One region of the Desulforamulus aquiferis genome, then DNA from elsewhere that is predicted to be linked to it. Evidence: predicted binding sites of a transcription regulator. Region 1 holds the regulator's gene; each other region holds the start of a gene.
What was found. The regulator Rex, encoded in region 1, represses fermentation and respiration genes when NADH is low (regulators of the CRP and FNR family bind a similar motif). The targets are predictions, from matches to a motif close to ATTGTTAANNNNTTAACAAT.
Positions count from the first base shown of each region.

Region 1 (5,609 bases):
TTGGTGGAACTGTAGAGGAAATAGCCAGGGTAAAAGCGGGTATAATAAAACAGAATACTCCAGTCATTACCGCTGCCGAGGGCTCTCCGCTGGAAATAATTAGGGAAGTAGCCAAAGAGAAGGATTGTCCCCTGGTGCAGATTGGTAAACAAGCCACCTGGGTTTCAGATAAAAGCTTTTTGGCAGGGCAACAAAAATTTACAGTGTATGGATTAAAGGATACCTATCATATTAACTTGCCCCTTATAGGGGAACATCAGCAAATAAATGCAGCCACTGCAATTGCAGGAGTTGAAGTTTTGCTATCCCTTAAGGGAGAATGTCTCTCTCCTCAAACCATTGAAGAGGGTTTAAGTATGGTCAAATGGCCGGGAAGACTAGAGATCCTTACGCACAAACCTATGACGATTATAGATGGTGCCCACAACCTAGCCGGGGCGATTGTACTTAGGAGAGCATTGGAAAAATATTTTTCTGGACGTTCCATAATTATGATTTTAGGTATGTTGGCGGATAAGGAGCGGGCAAAGGTGGTCGCAGAGCTGGCTCCCCTGGCAAAAACTATCATAGTAACACGCTCCAACAGCCCAAGGGCAGGAGATTGGCAAAGGGTAGCCCAATATGCCCGGGAGTATGTTAAGGATGTTATGGTGGAAGAATGTGTTGAAAAAGCTGTGGAATTAGCCCTTAATAATGCGGGTAGCGAAGAGTTAGTCTGTATTACTGGTTCCCTTTATATGATTGCAGAAGCCAGACAGTTTTTAATAAGTAAAGATATAGCCTAAGCATTAATCAAAAAGAATTTAATTTATGCTTGTGGAAAGATAGGCTGAATAATATACAATATACTAATATCATATTTAGCATAATAAATTGTCATGACACATAGAAAGATGTTAAAATATATATAAAATTGTCGAGATATGCTTCTTAATAATTAGAGAACAATGTCATCTAGATGACCTGCTATAAAATTCTAAAATTTGTTTTGACACAACGTTCACAAATCATCTTTGCAACCCGGCAGTTTACTACTATAATATTATTAAAAACATTAACTAATAATTTTATTAATATAAAAATTTGTTTTTATAGTAAGAGGAGGGGACCTGGTGAAGGCACTTAAAATTCCAGAAGCAACAATTACCCGGTTATCTATATATTCCAGGTTTTTAAAAAGGTTGGACAAGAAAGGGATTACCACTGTATCATCAGGGGATATTGCCGAAGGTGTTGGGGTAAGTCCTGCCCAGGTTAGGAAGGATCTGGCATACTTTGGTGAATTTGGCACAAGGGGTGTAGGTTACAATGTTAAGGATTTGATACGCTACACCGTAAAGATTTTGGGTTTATCAGAACCATGGAATTTAGTCATGGTGGGGGCCGGTAATCTAGGCTCTGCACTGGTAACATATAGGGAATTTAAAGATAGGGGTTTCTCCATTGTTGGGGTATTTGATAATGATTTAACGAAGATCGGTAAGCGTATTGCGGATCTGGAGGTTCTTCCTTTGGAGGAAATGCCTGAGATGGTTAAGGAATATAACGTGCGAATAGGAATTATTGCCGTTCCTTCCAAAGCAGCCCAAGATATTGCCGATATAATGATCAAAAGTGGCTTGGAAGCACTTTTGAATTTCGCACCCATATCTCTAAATGTACCGGATTATGTGGAGGTTAGAAATGTTGACTTGTCTGTAAAGTTAGAAATTCTCACCTTCAACTTAGCCCTTAGGGAAAAATAGTAACTAGCCTCACAGGTGCCCCCCCTAGGGTGCATTGCTAGTCTAATTTTAATTTCTTTGGGGTCCTGTTGTTAGAGTCTAACAGCAGGACCTTTTGGTGTGATCCATGAGTAAGATTAAAAGCTATATTATTTTTTTAGGATATTTATCAGACTATAGGGGACAATTAAAGTATCTGTAATTGCTTGTCAGACAAAACTCCGAATGTTAAACTTATAGGGAAGTACCTTCCATTACTTTCCTTATAGGTGAAAAAATGAGTAGAACTTTTAAAACTGGAAAAGGGCCGGGAGTGTTATTGATTATTCTGCTGGCCGGCGGCGTAGCAGGTAGTGCACTGGGAGATGCTTTAGCAGCCTATCTTCCAATATTAAAAAACTATACAACCATAGGCTTTAGTAATACCACATTTAATTTACATTTTCTAAAGCTTACCTTTGGTTTAACCATGTCTCTCGGAGCAATGACCGGAATTGGCATACTACTGGGTTTTCTGGCTTACCGTAGGTTATAACATATTATTTGTTACTATGGGAGGGTTTTGTTTGCAGCCAATTATACTTGCATCAGCGTCACCAAGGCGACAGGAACTTCTTGCCAATCTTGGCATTGATTTTGTTATCAGGGTCAGCGAAGTAGATGAAACCCTGGAAGAACATATTTCCCCAGCCCAACAGGTGGAGCGGTTAGCTGAGCGTAAGGCTGCTGCCGTTGCAGTAGATATTCAGGACGGTTTGGTTATTGGGGCTGATACGTTGGTTTTTAATGCAGGCCAAGTTTTGGGCAAACCAATAAACCGGGAAGACGCAGTAAAGATGATAGAAACCCTCCAGGGAAAAAGTCATGAAGTGTTCACTGGAATAGCAGTAATAGATGCGGCAACAGGCCAAGCTGTGGTAACCCACCAGGCTACTGCCGTTAGGTTTAAATCAATGACCAGAGAACAAATCGAACGATATGTTAATACCGGTGAACCCATGGACAAGGCCGGGGGGTATGCTGTACAAGGAAAGGCTTCAGTTTTTATTGATAGTATTAGAGGTTGTTACTATAATGTAGTAGGCTTGCCGGTATCCAAACTAGCGGATGTACTAAGAAGGTTTGGAGTAGAGATAATATGAGTTATCCGGTTTTACGTGAATTGCCACCTGAGCAGAGGCCGAGAGAGAGAATGATTAAGGAGGGTTCCGGCAGTCTGTCTGATATTGATTTACTAGCTATTATCCTGCGTACCGGAACTGCAAAGGCGTCAGCTCTAGAGTTGGCAGCAGGGATCATTGGGAGGTTTAGGGATCTAAGAAACCTTTCCCAAGCCACCATAGAAGAATTAAGTACAATAAAGGGCATTGGGGCCGTTAAGGCAGTACAGGTGAAGGCTGCCTTGGAGTTGGGTAAGAGGTTAGCAAGCTTACCCTCCGAGGATAGGACGGTAATTCGATGTCCTGAAGATGTTTGTTCCCTGGTGATGGAAGAACTAAGGGATCTAGATCGGGAGTTCTTTCAGGCACTATTGCTAAACACTAAAAATCAAGTAATCTCCAGGGAAACTATCTCCATTGGCACTTTAAATGCATCGATGGTGCATCCAAGGGAATTGTATAAAATAGCTATTCGCCGGAGTGCTGCTGCAGTTATTTTAGTACATAACCACCCGAGTGGAGATCCTACACCAAGTAGAGAAGATATCAGCCTGACCAAAAGATTAATTGAAGCGGGAGAAATAATAGGAATAGATGTCCTAGACCATATAATAATTGGAGATAATAAGTTTATTAGTCTAAAGTCCAAAGGACTTATTTGAAATACCTAAGGGGGACGTTTGAATTGAAACTTGGTATGTTTTCCAAGGATATGGGGATAGATTTGGGTACTGCCAACTCCCTGGTCTATGTAAAGGGTAAAGGCATTGTGTTAAGAGAGCCCTCAGTGGTAGCTATACAGAGGGAGACGGGTCAAGTTTTGGCTGTGGGTGAAGAAGCCAAGCAAATGATTGGTCGAACACCCGGCAACATTGTTGCCATACGTCCCATGAAGGACGGTGTAATTGCCGATTTTGATGTAACCCAAAGTATGATAAAATATTTTATAAATAAGGCCCTGCGCCAAAGGTCATTTATCTTTAAACCCAGGGTTGTGGTAAGTGTACCTTCGGGGGTGACAGCTGTGGAAGAAAGGGCAGTACGTGAGGCAGCCTTACAAGCTGGAGCCAGAGAAGCATATCTCATTGAGGAACCTATGGCGGCCGCTATTGGTGCTGGGCTACCTGTACATGAACCTACAGGTAATATGATTGTGGATATTGGTGGTGGAACCACTGAAGTGGCAGTTATTTCACTGGGCGGAATAGTGACCAGCAGATCCATTAGAATTGCCGGAGATGAAATGGATGATGCCATCATTCAGCATGTAAAACGTACATATAATCTAATGATCGGTGAGCGCACCGCAGAGCAAATCAAAATTGATATTGGAACTGCCTACCCATTGGAACAAGAGGAAACTGAGGAAATAAGGGGCCGTGACTTGGTTACCGGATTACCTAAGACCTTGCAGATTACCTCTACTGAGATATTTAAGGCTTTGTCTGAGCCGGTTGAGGCTATCCTAGAGGCCATTAAAGTCACCTTGGAGAAGACACCTCCAGAACTGGCCGCTGATATTATGGACAGGGGTATTGTTATGGCAGGGGGAGGCTCCCTCCTAAGGGGTCTTGATCACCTGGTGAGTGATCAAACTGGGATGCCCGTGCATATGGCTGAAGAGCCGCTGCTGGCGGTGGCCTATGGCTCGGGAAGGGTATTGGAAAATATTGATGTTTTAAGACGAGTATTAATTCAGCCTAAAAAGCTGGCCTAGAAGGTGTGGTAGTATTGCCCCGAATGATAAGTTATAGAAGTGTCTTTTTCCTGCTAATTCTGGTTGGTATTACACTGGGGGTAATGCGCCTCACCCATGTGGAACGTCCCCAACTGACTCCCATGGAAGCAGCAATCAAGGACAGTTTGGCACCTATTCAAGGTGTGCTGATGGGAATCAGTGAAACCGTCAATCAGAGTGTTTATTCAGTTGTTGCATTAGGAGGACTGAGCGGAGAAAATAAGGAATTAAGAGAAGAAGTCTCAGAGCTAAGGGGACAGCTTCTTCTCCTGGAAGAGCTCAGGCAGGAAAATCAGAGGTTAAGAGAACTACTTGATTACCGTGAACAACATGAGCAGAACTTTAGGTCTACTACCGCAAGTATTATTGGTCGGGACCCGGGAAATTGGTTTGGGATTATAACCTTGAATAAAGGTGAGCGGGATGGTATATTAAAAAATATGCCGGTGGTAACAAGGGCTGGCCTGATTGGTAAAGTCGTAGCTGTTTCCCGAAATACGGCTCAAGTTATGCTTATCACTGATCCCCGCAGTGGAGTAGGGGCAATGGTGCAGGAAACCAGGGTTCCTGGCGTTCTAGAGGGTACAACCTCCGGGGGAGGGGCCACCAGATTAATTCATGTGCCAAAGGATACAGAACTTAATGCTGGCCAGGTGGTGATTACCTCGGGAGTCGGGGGGACTTTTCCAAAGGGTATACCTATAGGCAGAATAATAGATATATCTGATGAGCCTGCTGGTTTGTTCAAAACAGCAACTGTTGTACCTTTTGCTGAGTTACAGAGATTAGAGGAAGTATTGATTATTACAACGGTATTAAATCCAGACATTCTTCCTCCCACGGAGGGTGGTTAATTGCGTTCCTTTGTGCTAATAGGCCTTATTCTTTTGGCAATGTTAATGCAGGCCACCGTGTTTAGCTTTTTACAGGTAGCAGGTGTTAAGCCTGATTTAATTTTAATGCTTGTTGTTTTTAATGGCTTCCTCC
Region 1 is NZ_JARPTC010000004.1:28,626-34,234, reverse strand. It holds gene P6N53_RS03355 (bifunctional folylpolyglutamate synthase/dihydrofolate synthase) at 1-785, shown strand, start outside; gene P6N53_RS03350 (redox-sensing transcriptional repressor Rex) at 1,113-1,745, shown strand; gene P6N53_RS03345 (DUF4321 domain-containing protein) at 2,002-2,259, shown strand; gene P6N53_RS03340 (Maf family protein) at 2,291-2,866, shown strand; gene radC (RadC family protein) at 2,863-3,546, shown strand; gene P6N53_RS03330 (rod shape-determining protein) at 3,570-4,601, shown strand; gene mreC (rod shape-determining protein MreC) at 4,625-5,476, shown strand; gene mreD (rod shape-determining protein MreD) at 5,477-5,609, shown strand, end outside.

Region 2 (5,609 bases), on a different contig from region 1:
CCACCAGTACGGCTCCTATACTTTTAGCACTCATCTTAGCACCTCACATCCGTCTAACTTATTATCAAACTGACTTATTATCAAATCTTTTTCATAGACAAATCCCGGTCCTGCAATTTTGTCTGCAAGTGGAACCGGGATTATGAAAAATGATTGTCGGTCTATTCAGGGAGAACTAATGCGTTAACCAGTAACGGAGTAATATGGGTACATTTCCAGCCCTTTTTGTATTCCTTATTCATATCGTTAAACTGGTCAATACAGTTGTGGCAGGGAATGGCTACTACCTTGGCCCCTGTACCATCAACCTGTTCAATTTTTCTTTTAGCTTTAGCCATGCGCTCTGCCTTAAACTCCGGCATGGCCATACCGCCGCCGCCGGCACCACAGCAGTAGTTATACTGGCGGTTAGGATACATTTCGCGAAAATCAGAGCAGATAGCCTTCATCACGTTGCGGTTAGCCTCTAATACACCGGACTTACGGACCAGGTTGCAGGGATCGTGAACGGTGCAGGGCTCAGGGTTTTTAGTGGGGTCAACCTTTAATGTTCCATTTTTAATCCACTCATCATAAACTTCCAGCACACTGATGATGGGCAATTGAGGACCGTCCCAAAATTTTTCTGCCATCAATCGTGTTGATTTATAGGCGTGACCACATTCAGTTACTACGATTTTCTTTACACCTAGCCTTACAGCCTCTTCTAGGAACGGACGCTGTATTTCAATGAAATCATCGTTCTTGCCGCTGAACAGTCCTAGATTGGTGCAATCCCAGCGATGTAAGCCCAGGGTATAGTCAGCCTTAGCATAGTAAAACACCTTTAAGATTTCTTGCAATTCATGGGAGTAATATTTAATCTCCCGGGCATTTAGGCCAAAGATAAATTCCGCTCCCACCTTACCTACGTTAACCTTATAATTTGGATGGCCAAGCTCTTCTTGCAGCTCTTCTTCAATCCACTCAATGGTTTCCATATATTCGTCCGCAGGAACATCCATCTGGTTGCCAGAGTGAATATGCTCGTTAACTACCTTATCAATAAAGCCTGGTGTTGGAATGCCAAATTGTCCCCTCATGCCCCTGGTGATAAGTCCAAAATTGATACCCATGGGACATTCAACGGTGCAGCGCTCACAAACGTTACAATTCCAAATGAAGGGGTCCTTCAGGGCTTCTTCCCTCATGCCCAGCACAAGTTTTCTCAAAAACTTGCGGGGGTCATTATTAGGAATAATGTCAGAATATACACAGCCGGCAGTACACATACCGCAGGCCAGGCACTGGGTCCAATCAACGTTCTTAATTTTTTCAATTACCTCTTCCCTAAACTTAGGATCCGTGTTGGAGAAATCGATTTTTGACATATACTCTCTCCTTGCTGCTTCAAGCTGTTAAAATATTTACTTGCCTCTGTATCTTGCCTTTTGCCCTAATTTTACTTCGATGCAAAGTAATTATAATATTTAGTAATTAATTTAAATTGAATTCCCTACGCTCCCATCTATTCCTTTTGTTAATCTCTGGGTATTTGTAACGAAAAGGTCGTCACCCACTAATTATACATGCCTGACAAGGGTTTGAGTTAATTTTGCCCACCCCTACCAATTACAGCCCTTTTTGTGCCAGCAGCAAAGCCAGATCCAATACACGGTTGGAATAACCCCATTCGTTATCGTACCAGGAAACCACCTTGGCCATATTACCCTCTATCACCATGGTTGACAATCCGTCGATAATTGAGGAGTTGGGATTGCCGTTGAAATCCTTGGATACCAGGGGTAATGAACTAAAGGCCATGATTCCCTTGAGATTTCCTTCCGCTGCTTCTTGTAGTACAGTATTTACTTCTTCGGCGGTGGTGGACTTAGCCAATTCCACCACTAGATCCACAACAGAAACATTGGGAGTTGGCACCCTCATGGCAAAGCCATTTAGCCTGCCCTTCAGCTCTGGAAGCACTAGGGCGACAGCCTTAGCCGCTCCCGTGGTGGTTGGAATAATGGACTGTCCTGCTGATCTGGCACGCCGCAGATCACTATGGGGTAAATCAAGGATTCGCTGATCATTGGTGTAGGAATGAACTGTGGTCATGAGACCCTTAACTATGCCAAATTTCTCATGCAGCACCTTAGCAAAGGGAGCCAGGCAGTTGGTGGTGCAGGAGGCGTTAGATATTACGTGATGCAGGGCCGGATCATAGCTCCCTTCATTAACTCCCATAACAATGGTTGCATCCACCTCTTTAGCCGGAGCAGAAATAATAACCTTTTTTGCACCTGCCTGAATATGTTTGGCAGCATCTGGACCTTTAGTGAAGCGTCCTGTGGATTCAACCACAATATCTACGCCAAGCTCAGCCCAGGGTAATTTTGTCGGATCTGTTTCAGCACAAACTTTAATTTCATAATTATTCACCATGATGGTGTTCTCTGTGCAAACCACTTCTGCCGGCAGCTCTCCGTGAACTGAATCGTACTTTAACAAATGGGCCAGGGTTTGGGGATTAGTTAAGTCATTGACAGCCACTAACTCTAAAGCAGACCCTTGATCTAATAGTCCCCTCTGCAGCATTGCCCTAAAAACATTCCGTCCAATACGTCCAAAACCGTTAATGGCAATTTTAATGGTCATATATTTTCCTCCTACTTTGCAAGGTTCCGGAAAAAAACAAAAACAGACCCAATGACAGCTTTAATAATAACTGCCATTAGGCCTGCTCCATAATCTCCCGGCCTCAATTATATTTTATTTATTATATTATTCACAAGCCTTATGTTTTCCTGCATAAATCTCAAAATATCTTTAAAATATATTAATTCTCTTATTATTTTGCCCTAAGCTTTACTACCTGTGACTCCAGCCATTTTACATAATTTAGGTCCGATTTACTTTCAATAAATTCCTTATATAATTCATTACTCTGTCCCACTTCAAAGGGAATTTCGTTTTTACCTTCTACAAAAAACTCCACAATTTTATTCTCGGGATAAAAGAATGATTCACTCCATTTGACAAACTTTCCATCCTCACCTTCAAATACCGGTAATTCGAAGGTTTTATTGTATGCTTCAAAATTTGTCAAATCACAAACAATATGTAACATATCCTGCTTTTCGGCAACATATGTCAGACTGGCCATCATGCCATTTTCAAGTCCGGTGGAATATTCCCTTATATCTTGGTTGAAGGTGAGTGTTGGCTGCTTTTCCTTAAAAGCAATAAATGAATTATTATCCCTATTGATAATGTCCCAAAATTCTTTAGCCTGCATTATATCATCCCCTTCCTACTATAGTGTTACCTGTTTTGCATAAATCTACCATATGATTATACGGAAATTACCCCTGTTTGGGAAGCAGAAAGTCAAATAAAGGATAAAGGGCGGATGCGGCTCCGCCCTTTATCCTTTATTTGCTTAGTATAGCTCCTTTAGGGTATCCCCTACCAGTTCGTACTTCTTTATGCCGCAAAAGCCCATATTAACTGCAATATAATTGCCCTTAATACTTGTAGCGTATGGTATTTGAGCGCAAGATTTAGAGCAGCTTAATATTTCCTTCACCTTGGCATCCATAAGCCTGTTATTTCTACGTTTGAGTTCAATAACAAACTCACCAAACTTGGTAACCGCCCGGTCCTCTTTCCATATTAAATGGGTTGTTCGAGACTCCATCTTTCCTTTCCTCCTTGAATTACTTTATTAAAAATAACCGCTACATCCGGTCGAGGGCCAGCATTAACCCGTGAATTATGGCTTGAGGTCGCGGAGGGCAACCTGGCACGTAAATATCAACGGGTACCTGGGAGTCTACAGCTCCCCTAATGGCATAGCTCTCACCAAATATCTGTTCGCCGCTGCAGGCACATGCTCCCAATGCCATTACCAACTTGGGATTTGGTGTTGCCTCGTAGGTCATCCTTAGGGCCTGGGTAGAGTTCCGTGTAACAGGGCCGGTTACCATTAGCAAGTCGGCATGGCGGGGAGAAGCTACAAAGTCTATGCCGTATTGTTGGATGTCATAAATAGGATTGCATACATGGTTCATTTCAAAGTCGCAGCCGTTACAAGAGCCGATGTCCAGATGCCTGATGTGCAGGGATCTGCCCAAGGTTCGCCTTATTTGCCTCTTTAGCTCTGAACCAGAGTTTTCCCCCAAGCTGCCCCCTAGTTCAGCTAATTTGTAATTTGAGGTCTGTTTTAAGCACCCCGCTTCACAGTGTTCAACGCATAGACCACAAAAGATGCAGGCCCTTTGGTTAATCATTGGTAACCCTTGGTATACCTTAATAGCATTGGTGGGACATACATTAGCACAATGGTTACAACCCTGACAGGGTATATTTTGTTGAACCACCACCTCACCTCTGGAACGTTCCGGGGGTACTGCCTTTTCCCAGGGCTCTGTAACATTGCCTGTTGCTATAACCTTTCTCCATACCTTTAACATGACAATACCCTCCTATCTGTCAACACATGCATAGGACAACTCATAGCTTTTGTTTATTAGGGGAAAGTCCGGGATGATATTGCCTGGCGCTGCCACTGTGAGTGCCGGCCAGTTGGGATAGGCGGCAGACCGGGCATATAGACGATATATAGTATTGTCTTCCCCCACCATCAACCAATGTATATTATTTCCCTGGGGTGATTCGCACCAACCAAAACCACTGCTATAGGGCTCAATATCGGGAATAGTAACCTTCAGGGAACCCTGGGGCATCTTTTCCAATATCTGTCGGATTAGCTTCACAGTCTGGGCCACTTCGTCCACTCGAACCCATAATCTGGCCGCCACATCCCCGCTGGTGTAAACGGGCACATCAAATTTTAGGGAGGGATAACAGCCATAGGGAAAATCACGCCTGGTATCCATATCCACTCCCGAGGCCCTAGCCCCAACTCCTACTATACCTAAATCAAGGGCTGCCTCCCTTGGTACAATGCCGGTGGTTTCCACACGGTTGAGGAAGGCATTGTTTCCTTTAAACAGGCCTATCATCTCATCAAAATCAGGCACCAGTTGGTTCAGCATCTCAGTAATTTCAGACATTAATTCCTTAGTTATATCCAGTCTGACACCTCCAGGGATAACCATTCCCCGCAGGAAGCGATGTCCGGTGAGTGCCTCATTTACTCGCATGATATACTCTTTCATTCTTGCTCCTGCCATAATTCCGACAGCAAAGCCCATGCCGGCACATATGTTGCCAATGTCACCCACGTGATTATAAAGCCGCTCCATTTCACCTACCAGTGCCCTTAAATACTGTGCCCTTGGAGGAATAACCACGGCGGCAATATTTTCGACAGCCTGACAATAGGCCAATGAGTGGGCCACCGTGCAAATTCCCGAAATACGTTCAACCTGATAGAAGGCCCTTTCAATAGGTAAACCTTCTATGGCCTTTTCTATACCTCGATGAAGAAAAAACAATTTGGCATCTAGTCTGATTATGCCCTCTCCGGCCTGGCTAAAGCGGAAGTGTCCTGGCTCAATAATTCCCGCGTGGATTGGGCCAACCGGCACCTCAAATACCCCCTCCCCCTCTACACCGGCCATATTAAACTCTTTCTTAGCAATGGGTACGGGAGTTCTATTGGC
Region 2 is NZ_JARPTC010000014.1:78,068-83,676, forward strand. It holds gene P6N53_RS10050 (CoB--CoM heterodisulfide reductase iron-sulfur subunit A family protein) at 1-34, opposite strand, end outside; gene P6N53_RS10055 ((Fe-S)-binding protein) at 162-1,370, opposite strand; partial or broken gene P6N53_RS10060 (hypothetical protein) at 1,485-1,604, opposite strand; gene gap (type I glyceraldehyde-3-phosphate dehydrogenase) at 1,612-2,637, opposite strand; gene P6N53_RS10070 (hypothetical protein) at 2,831-3,277, opposite strand; gene P6N53_RS10075 (hypothetical protein) at 3,422-3,679, opposite strand; gene nuoB (NADH-quinone oxidoreductase subunit NuoB) at 3,720-4,454, opposite strand; gene P6N53_RS10085 (hydrogenase large subunit) at 4,467-5,609, opposite strand, start outside.
Region 2: gap (type I glyceraldehyde-3-phosphate dehydrogenase) is a predicted target of Rex. The motif match lies at 2,755-2,774, and genes of this name have one in related genera.

Region 3 (5,609 bases), on a different contig from region 1:
ATTGGCATATACATCTCCGAAGGTGCGTTCAAGCTCACCTAAGGCAACCTCTATGGCCCGGCGGGCATCGGATACTTCCTCAGCTCCAAAAATAATTAAGGAACCATGGCCGGCGCCACCTTTGGTATCCCTAGGTAGCTCAATAGTAACGATCTCGGTATTGGTAGCTTTGACAGCTTCATCTGCGGCCATAATATGGGGACCTGCACCGGTACGGGCACCAAGAATACCAAGGGAGCGGTACTTGGGATCCAGCTTCATTTTCTCATGCAAAGTGGGGTCAATATTGGCAATAACCAGACCAATAGTATCGCCTATTGCAGTGCCTACAAATTCGGTTAGACTGGGCTTAGAAAAAACCCTCTGGCCAGTAGCAGGTGAATCCTGTACAGTGGCTGTACGCTTTTTAATTTCGTCCATGACCTTTTCGATCAACTGGTCTGTCATTTCTTACACCTCCATGATCTTTCTAATTCTTAGGAAGAATTTTTTCCACGTCTGAATGAGGTCTTGGAATAACGTGAACTGAGACGACCTCTCCTACGTTTCGGGCTGCAGCTGCACCGGCATCGGTGGCAGCAGTGATAGCACCAACATCACCACGTACCATTACGGTAACCAGACCGGAACCAATTTTTTCATAACCGACTAGGGAAACATTTGCTGCCTTCACCATAGCATCAGCAGCTTCAATTGCTCCTACTAAACCCTTGGTCTCTACCATTCCTAAAGCATCGTTCATAATTTCTCCCCCCTTTCCCTGAGATATGCAATCAATTCAGGCAAACCAGCCCCAGTATGTGCGGAAACATAAAAATATGGCTCTTTTATTCCCGCTTGTTTAAGGAGTGCCTTAGCTTTTTCCCGGTTAGCACCGGGAAGATCTATTTTTGTAATCACTCCCACAACGGGTCTTATAAGTAGTGAGATAAAACCAGGTGGTAGTGAAACCTTGGTATCTGTTGCATCCTGTACAACAAGAACAATTTTGGCCTCAGCAGCAGTAACTGTGAGGGAGGAATAAAAACGTGGCATTTGCACATATTCCCCAGGAGTATCAATTGACCCATTGACATAGCTGATACTTTGGGTCTTAACTGCCTTTTGGCCATTTTGCTGTAAGGCATTTAGCAGAGATGTTTTTCCTGTACCTATGGGACCGACTACCATTATCATAGATTTAGGACCTAGTCATGGTGGCTGGAGTAAATCCTAGCCCTTCAGCCAAAAGATTAGTTACCTGCTTCAGGGCAGCCTCTACCGAAGATATATTTCCGGTAATAACTAGAGAGCCTGTAAAACGATCCATAAACCCAAGCTGTACCGCTGCAGTTTTGGTAGCAACATCCGCTGCAATTATTGCTGCCTCGCTAGGTGTAATTGTTAAAATACCAATGGCACCGTTATTGCTAATACCAAGCTTTTCACATAGTTCCTCTTTCGGGTTGGCTATAAGGTGGGCTAAGGTAACTTGTTTTCCCGGTACATACTCTTGAACCACTCTCTGTTTTTCAGCGCACATGATTTATTACCTCACAAAAATAAAAAAGACTATCTAAAGTCTTTCTCGGTAGCTTCTAGTTATGCACAAAAAAAGAAAAAATTCTGATTTCCTTATGGAGATGATGACATTCTTTGGGATAAAAAATATTTAACAGAGGATTTTGGTTTAGGATTTTGGTCTTACACAAATAATAAAAACTATACTCAGCATATGAGGTGTCATTATAAAAGCAAGGCTGGAAGGGAGAGGAAAATTTGAAAAAGGTTTTTGAGTATTTTATTACTCCAATTAGCCTTTTAGGTGTAGGGTGTTTAGAAGAACTTAAAAATTATCTTAAGCCCATGTCGTTCAGAAAAGCCCTGATTGTAACGGATAAAGTACTGGTAGATACTGGCTTAGTAGATAAGTTATATACCGTTCTTGATCGGGAAGGAATTTTGTACATAGTTTATAAAGATGTTTCACCCAACCCAACAGTGAACCAAGTGGATTTTGGCCTAAAATTAATGAAAGATAACGGCTGTGATTTTTTAATCTCCTTTGGCGGTGGGTCACCCCATGATTGTGCTAAAGCCATTGCCCTATTAGCAACAAACGGGGGAGACATAAGGAATTACGAGGGTATCAACAAAGTTAAAAAGTCCTCTGCGCCACTTATTGCCATAAATACAACAGCAGGGACAGGCAGCGAGCTGACCAGATTTTGCATCATAACAGATGAAGAGAGACAAATAAAGATGGCCATTAATGATTGGCGAGTGACACCTGTGATTGCTGTAAATGATGCGGAACTTATGATAGGCAAGCCCCCAGGTCTTACTTCTACCACGGGAATGGATGCCTTAACCCACGCCATAGAAGCCTATGTTTCTGTCAATGCCAGCCCCATAACAGATTGCCAGGCCCGTAAGGCCATAGACTTGGTATTTAATCACCTTCTGGAAGCCTATAAAGATGGTAATAACATAGAGGCAAGGGAAGGGATGGTTTATGCCCAATTTTTAGCAGGAATTGCCTTTAATAATGCGGGTTTAGGCTATGTACATGCCATGGCCCACCAACTGGGAGGTTTTTATGATTTGCCACACGGTCTCTGCAATGCGGTGCTATTGCCAGCGGTAATGAGATTTAACCTCCCGGTAGTGGCTAAAAAATATGCAAGGGTAGCCAGGGCAGTAGGTATTGACACAGGAGGTCTGACTGACGAGCAGAGCGCAGAGTTATTAATAGAAAAAATTGAACAGCTTAATAAGGAATTATCTATACCTTTGAAGCTTAGTGAACTAAGAGGCTTTAATGCCGGGGATATTCCCCAATTGGCAGAAAATGCCCTAAAGGACATTACCAGGCTCACAAATCCACGGCAAGGCAACCAGGAGGATGTTGAGGAAATATATCGCTCCATCGTATAAAAAACCCGGTACTGCTGTTGAATAACCAGTAGTACCGGATTTTTTTATTTATTATCCAAACATGGCAATTCCTAAGGGAGTAACGAGCAAGGGGTGGGGGGGGACATGCACCCTTCGGCCAAAGGCTTTACTAAAGTGGGTTTCAAAATCTTGTAAATAAGCAGTTCCTCCAACCACGTAGACAGGATAGTCATGGTACTCCCGGTGACCTGCCAGCATGTCCTTCACAATGGTAGCCATTTTTTCAACAACTGGAAAGATCACAGGCATGATTTTTCTATGTTGGCTTTCATCACGTTTCATGTGTTCGGCCTCTGCAAAGGGAATGTTATATGCTCCTGATAACACAAGGGAAATGTGTGTTCCTCCTGTTGGCTCGTCGGCTGTAAAAGCTAAATCACCATTTTTTAGAACAGCTATTCCGGTGGTACCACCTCCAATGTCTACAACAATACCATGATCTATATTTAAGGCCTTGGCTGCTGCCACAGGCTCATCAACCTGGGAAACTGGTTCTATACCTGCACCGGCAATTACATGACCACAGGCTAAGGCATTACGACCTACTGTTCCAGGAGGCACTGCAGTGGCACCCTTTTCTAACTTGACACCAATTAATTGCTCTACCTCATCCTTTAGTTCCTCGACAATGGATGTTGCACCCCTAAAGTCCACCACTAAGCCATCCCTAACCACCGAGGCCCACCTCATACTGCCTGCCACAGGATTACCTTCATTATCTGTAACCACCAGGACGACATCTGCAGTTCCCAAATCCACTCCTACTTTATAGGGACCAGAAAGCTTAGTGGCTGTTTTAGTTTCTATCAGGTGGTGTAGTTGCTTTATTCTGGAATAATCTGTTTCCATTGGTAATCTCCCCGTCCTTAATTAAAAATTTAACAGTAGTATTTACTGTGTGCCGACACTTTAGACCTTGACAGGGAAAAGGAAAAACGCGTAGGGAATTCCGACGCGTTTTATAAACTATTTGTTTTTTGGGGCATTTTCTTGCAGGATTTTCTTAAAATCAGCCATCTTTTTTGGCAAGGAGATATTCCTGGGTAGGTAGTTATTGGAAGATAGTTCTTGAAAGACCTCCAGCAAAAAGGGTCTGCTAAGGTTGGTGGAAATGAGCAGCTGATCATTAGTAAATATTTCTTCAGGAGTGCCTTCTTTGGTAATTATACCTTCCTTCATGACTAAAACCCAATCTGCCCAACCATAGGCGATATCAACGCAATGGGTAGCCATAATTATTGTGATGTTACTTTGATTTAATTGGTCAAGCAGCTCCATGACATGCTTTGTATACCGTGGATCCAGGGAGGCGGTAGGCTCATCGAAGATCAATACTTCAGGCTCCATGGCCAAAATATCGGCTATAGACACCAACTTTTTTTGGCCATAACTTAGGAAATGGGTTGGTTTATCCTTAAGACTAGTAATACCCGTGTCATCTAAGGCTTTAATAACCCTTGCTTTTACCTCTTCTTTGGATAGACCTAGATTGATGGGCCCAAAGGATACCTCCTGCCATACACTGGCGGAAAATAGCTGGGTGTCCGGGTCCTGAAATACAAAGCCCACTTTACTGCGCAAATTATGCAGTGCTTTGCGATTATATTTTACTTCCTCCCCATGCAGCAAAATTTTACCACTGAAGGGTTTTAATATTCCTATTAAATGAAGTAAGAAGGTAGATTTTCCGGCACCATTTGCTCCCAGGAGGGCAATTTTTTTACCCCTTGCAATATCAGTGGAAAGCCCCCGCAGGGCTAAGGTTCCGTCTGGGTAGGTATAGTGAAGCCCTTGTACTTGTAGTATACTAGCCGACATTTAAATAATGCCTCCGTAAAATAGTGCTATAAAAACTAATAAAACCTGTATAAAGAGAATCATAAATATATTTTTTTTAGATACCTCATAATCCTGCTCCAAAACCTCTAATTTTCCGTTATAACATCTAGCCTCCAGGGTGTTATATAAATCAAGGGAACGCTTGTAGGTACGGACAAATAGGCTGGTGGCTAAACTACCTGTGGACTGGTAGCCTTTTCTTAGACTTGCATAGCCGAGTCTGGCAGACTGTGAGGTATATATTTTTTCTGCAGTTTCCAATAATACAAATATAAAGCGATAGGTAAGGGACATTAGGTCCAAGAGTAGTTCCGGGCACTTAAACCTTCTTAGAACCGAGATTATTTCTGTTAATGGTGTGGTAAGGGACAGAAAATAAAGGCAGGATACGGCAGCGAGAGCCCTTAAAAATAGATTGACTGCTGTATATAGGCTATCGTAGTTTATCCCTATAGTCATACTGAAAAGATTTACACCCCAAAGTAAGGTGGACGTTTCCTGAACGATATTAACTGCAATAGCTATAATTCCAACTAAAAGAAAGGTCATAGGTAAAAGCATGAGTTTAAAGTAAAAACGAAAGGGTAAACTGCCCTTATGGACAGTTACCCAGGCCATTAATAGGATAACCAGCAGGGAAACTACCTCGCAGTTTAAGATCAGACTGGTTATAAGGGTGACCCCTGAAAAGAGAAATCTTTCCAGGGGGTGTATGTGTACTAGGGAATTATTGTAAGCGTACCTATCAAGATGAAGCATCTATAGAGCTTGCCGCCTTTCTGCTTCCCCTTTTGCTGCCAAGATAAAAGCCAATAAATCCTGCTCCGAGGGCT
Region 3 is NZ_JARPTC010000016.1:108,920-114,528, forward strand. It holds gene pduB (propanediol utilization microcompartment protein PduB) at 1-447, opposite strand, end outside; gene pduA (propanediol utilization microcompartment protein PduA) at 470-745, opposite strand; gene P6N53_RS11365 (EutP/PduV family microcompartment system protein) at 739-1,176, opposite strand; gene eutS (ethanolamine utilization microcompartment protein EutS) at 1,181-1,522, opposite strand; gene P6N53_RS11375 (iron-containing alcohol dehydrogenase) at 1,759-2,916, shown strand; gene eutJ (ethanolamine utilization protein EutJ) at 2,968-3,786, opposite strand; gene P6N53_RS11385 (energy-coupling factor ABC transporter ATP-binding protein) at 3,904-4,755, opposite strand; gene cbiQ (cobalt ECF transporter T component CbiQ) at 4,756-5,535, opposite strand; gene P6N53_RS11395 (energy-coupling factor ABC transporter substrate-binding protein) at 5,522-5,609, opposite strand, start outside.
Region 3: eutJ (ethanolamine utilization protein EutJ) is a predicted target of Rex. The motif match lies at 3,804-3,823, and genes of this name have one in related genera.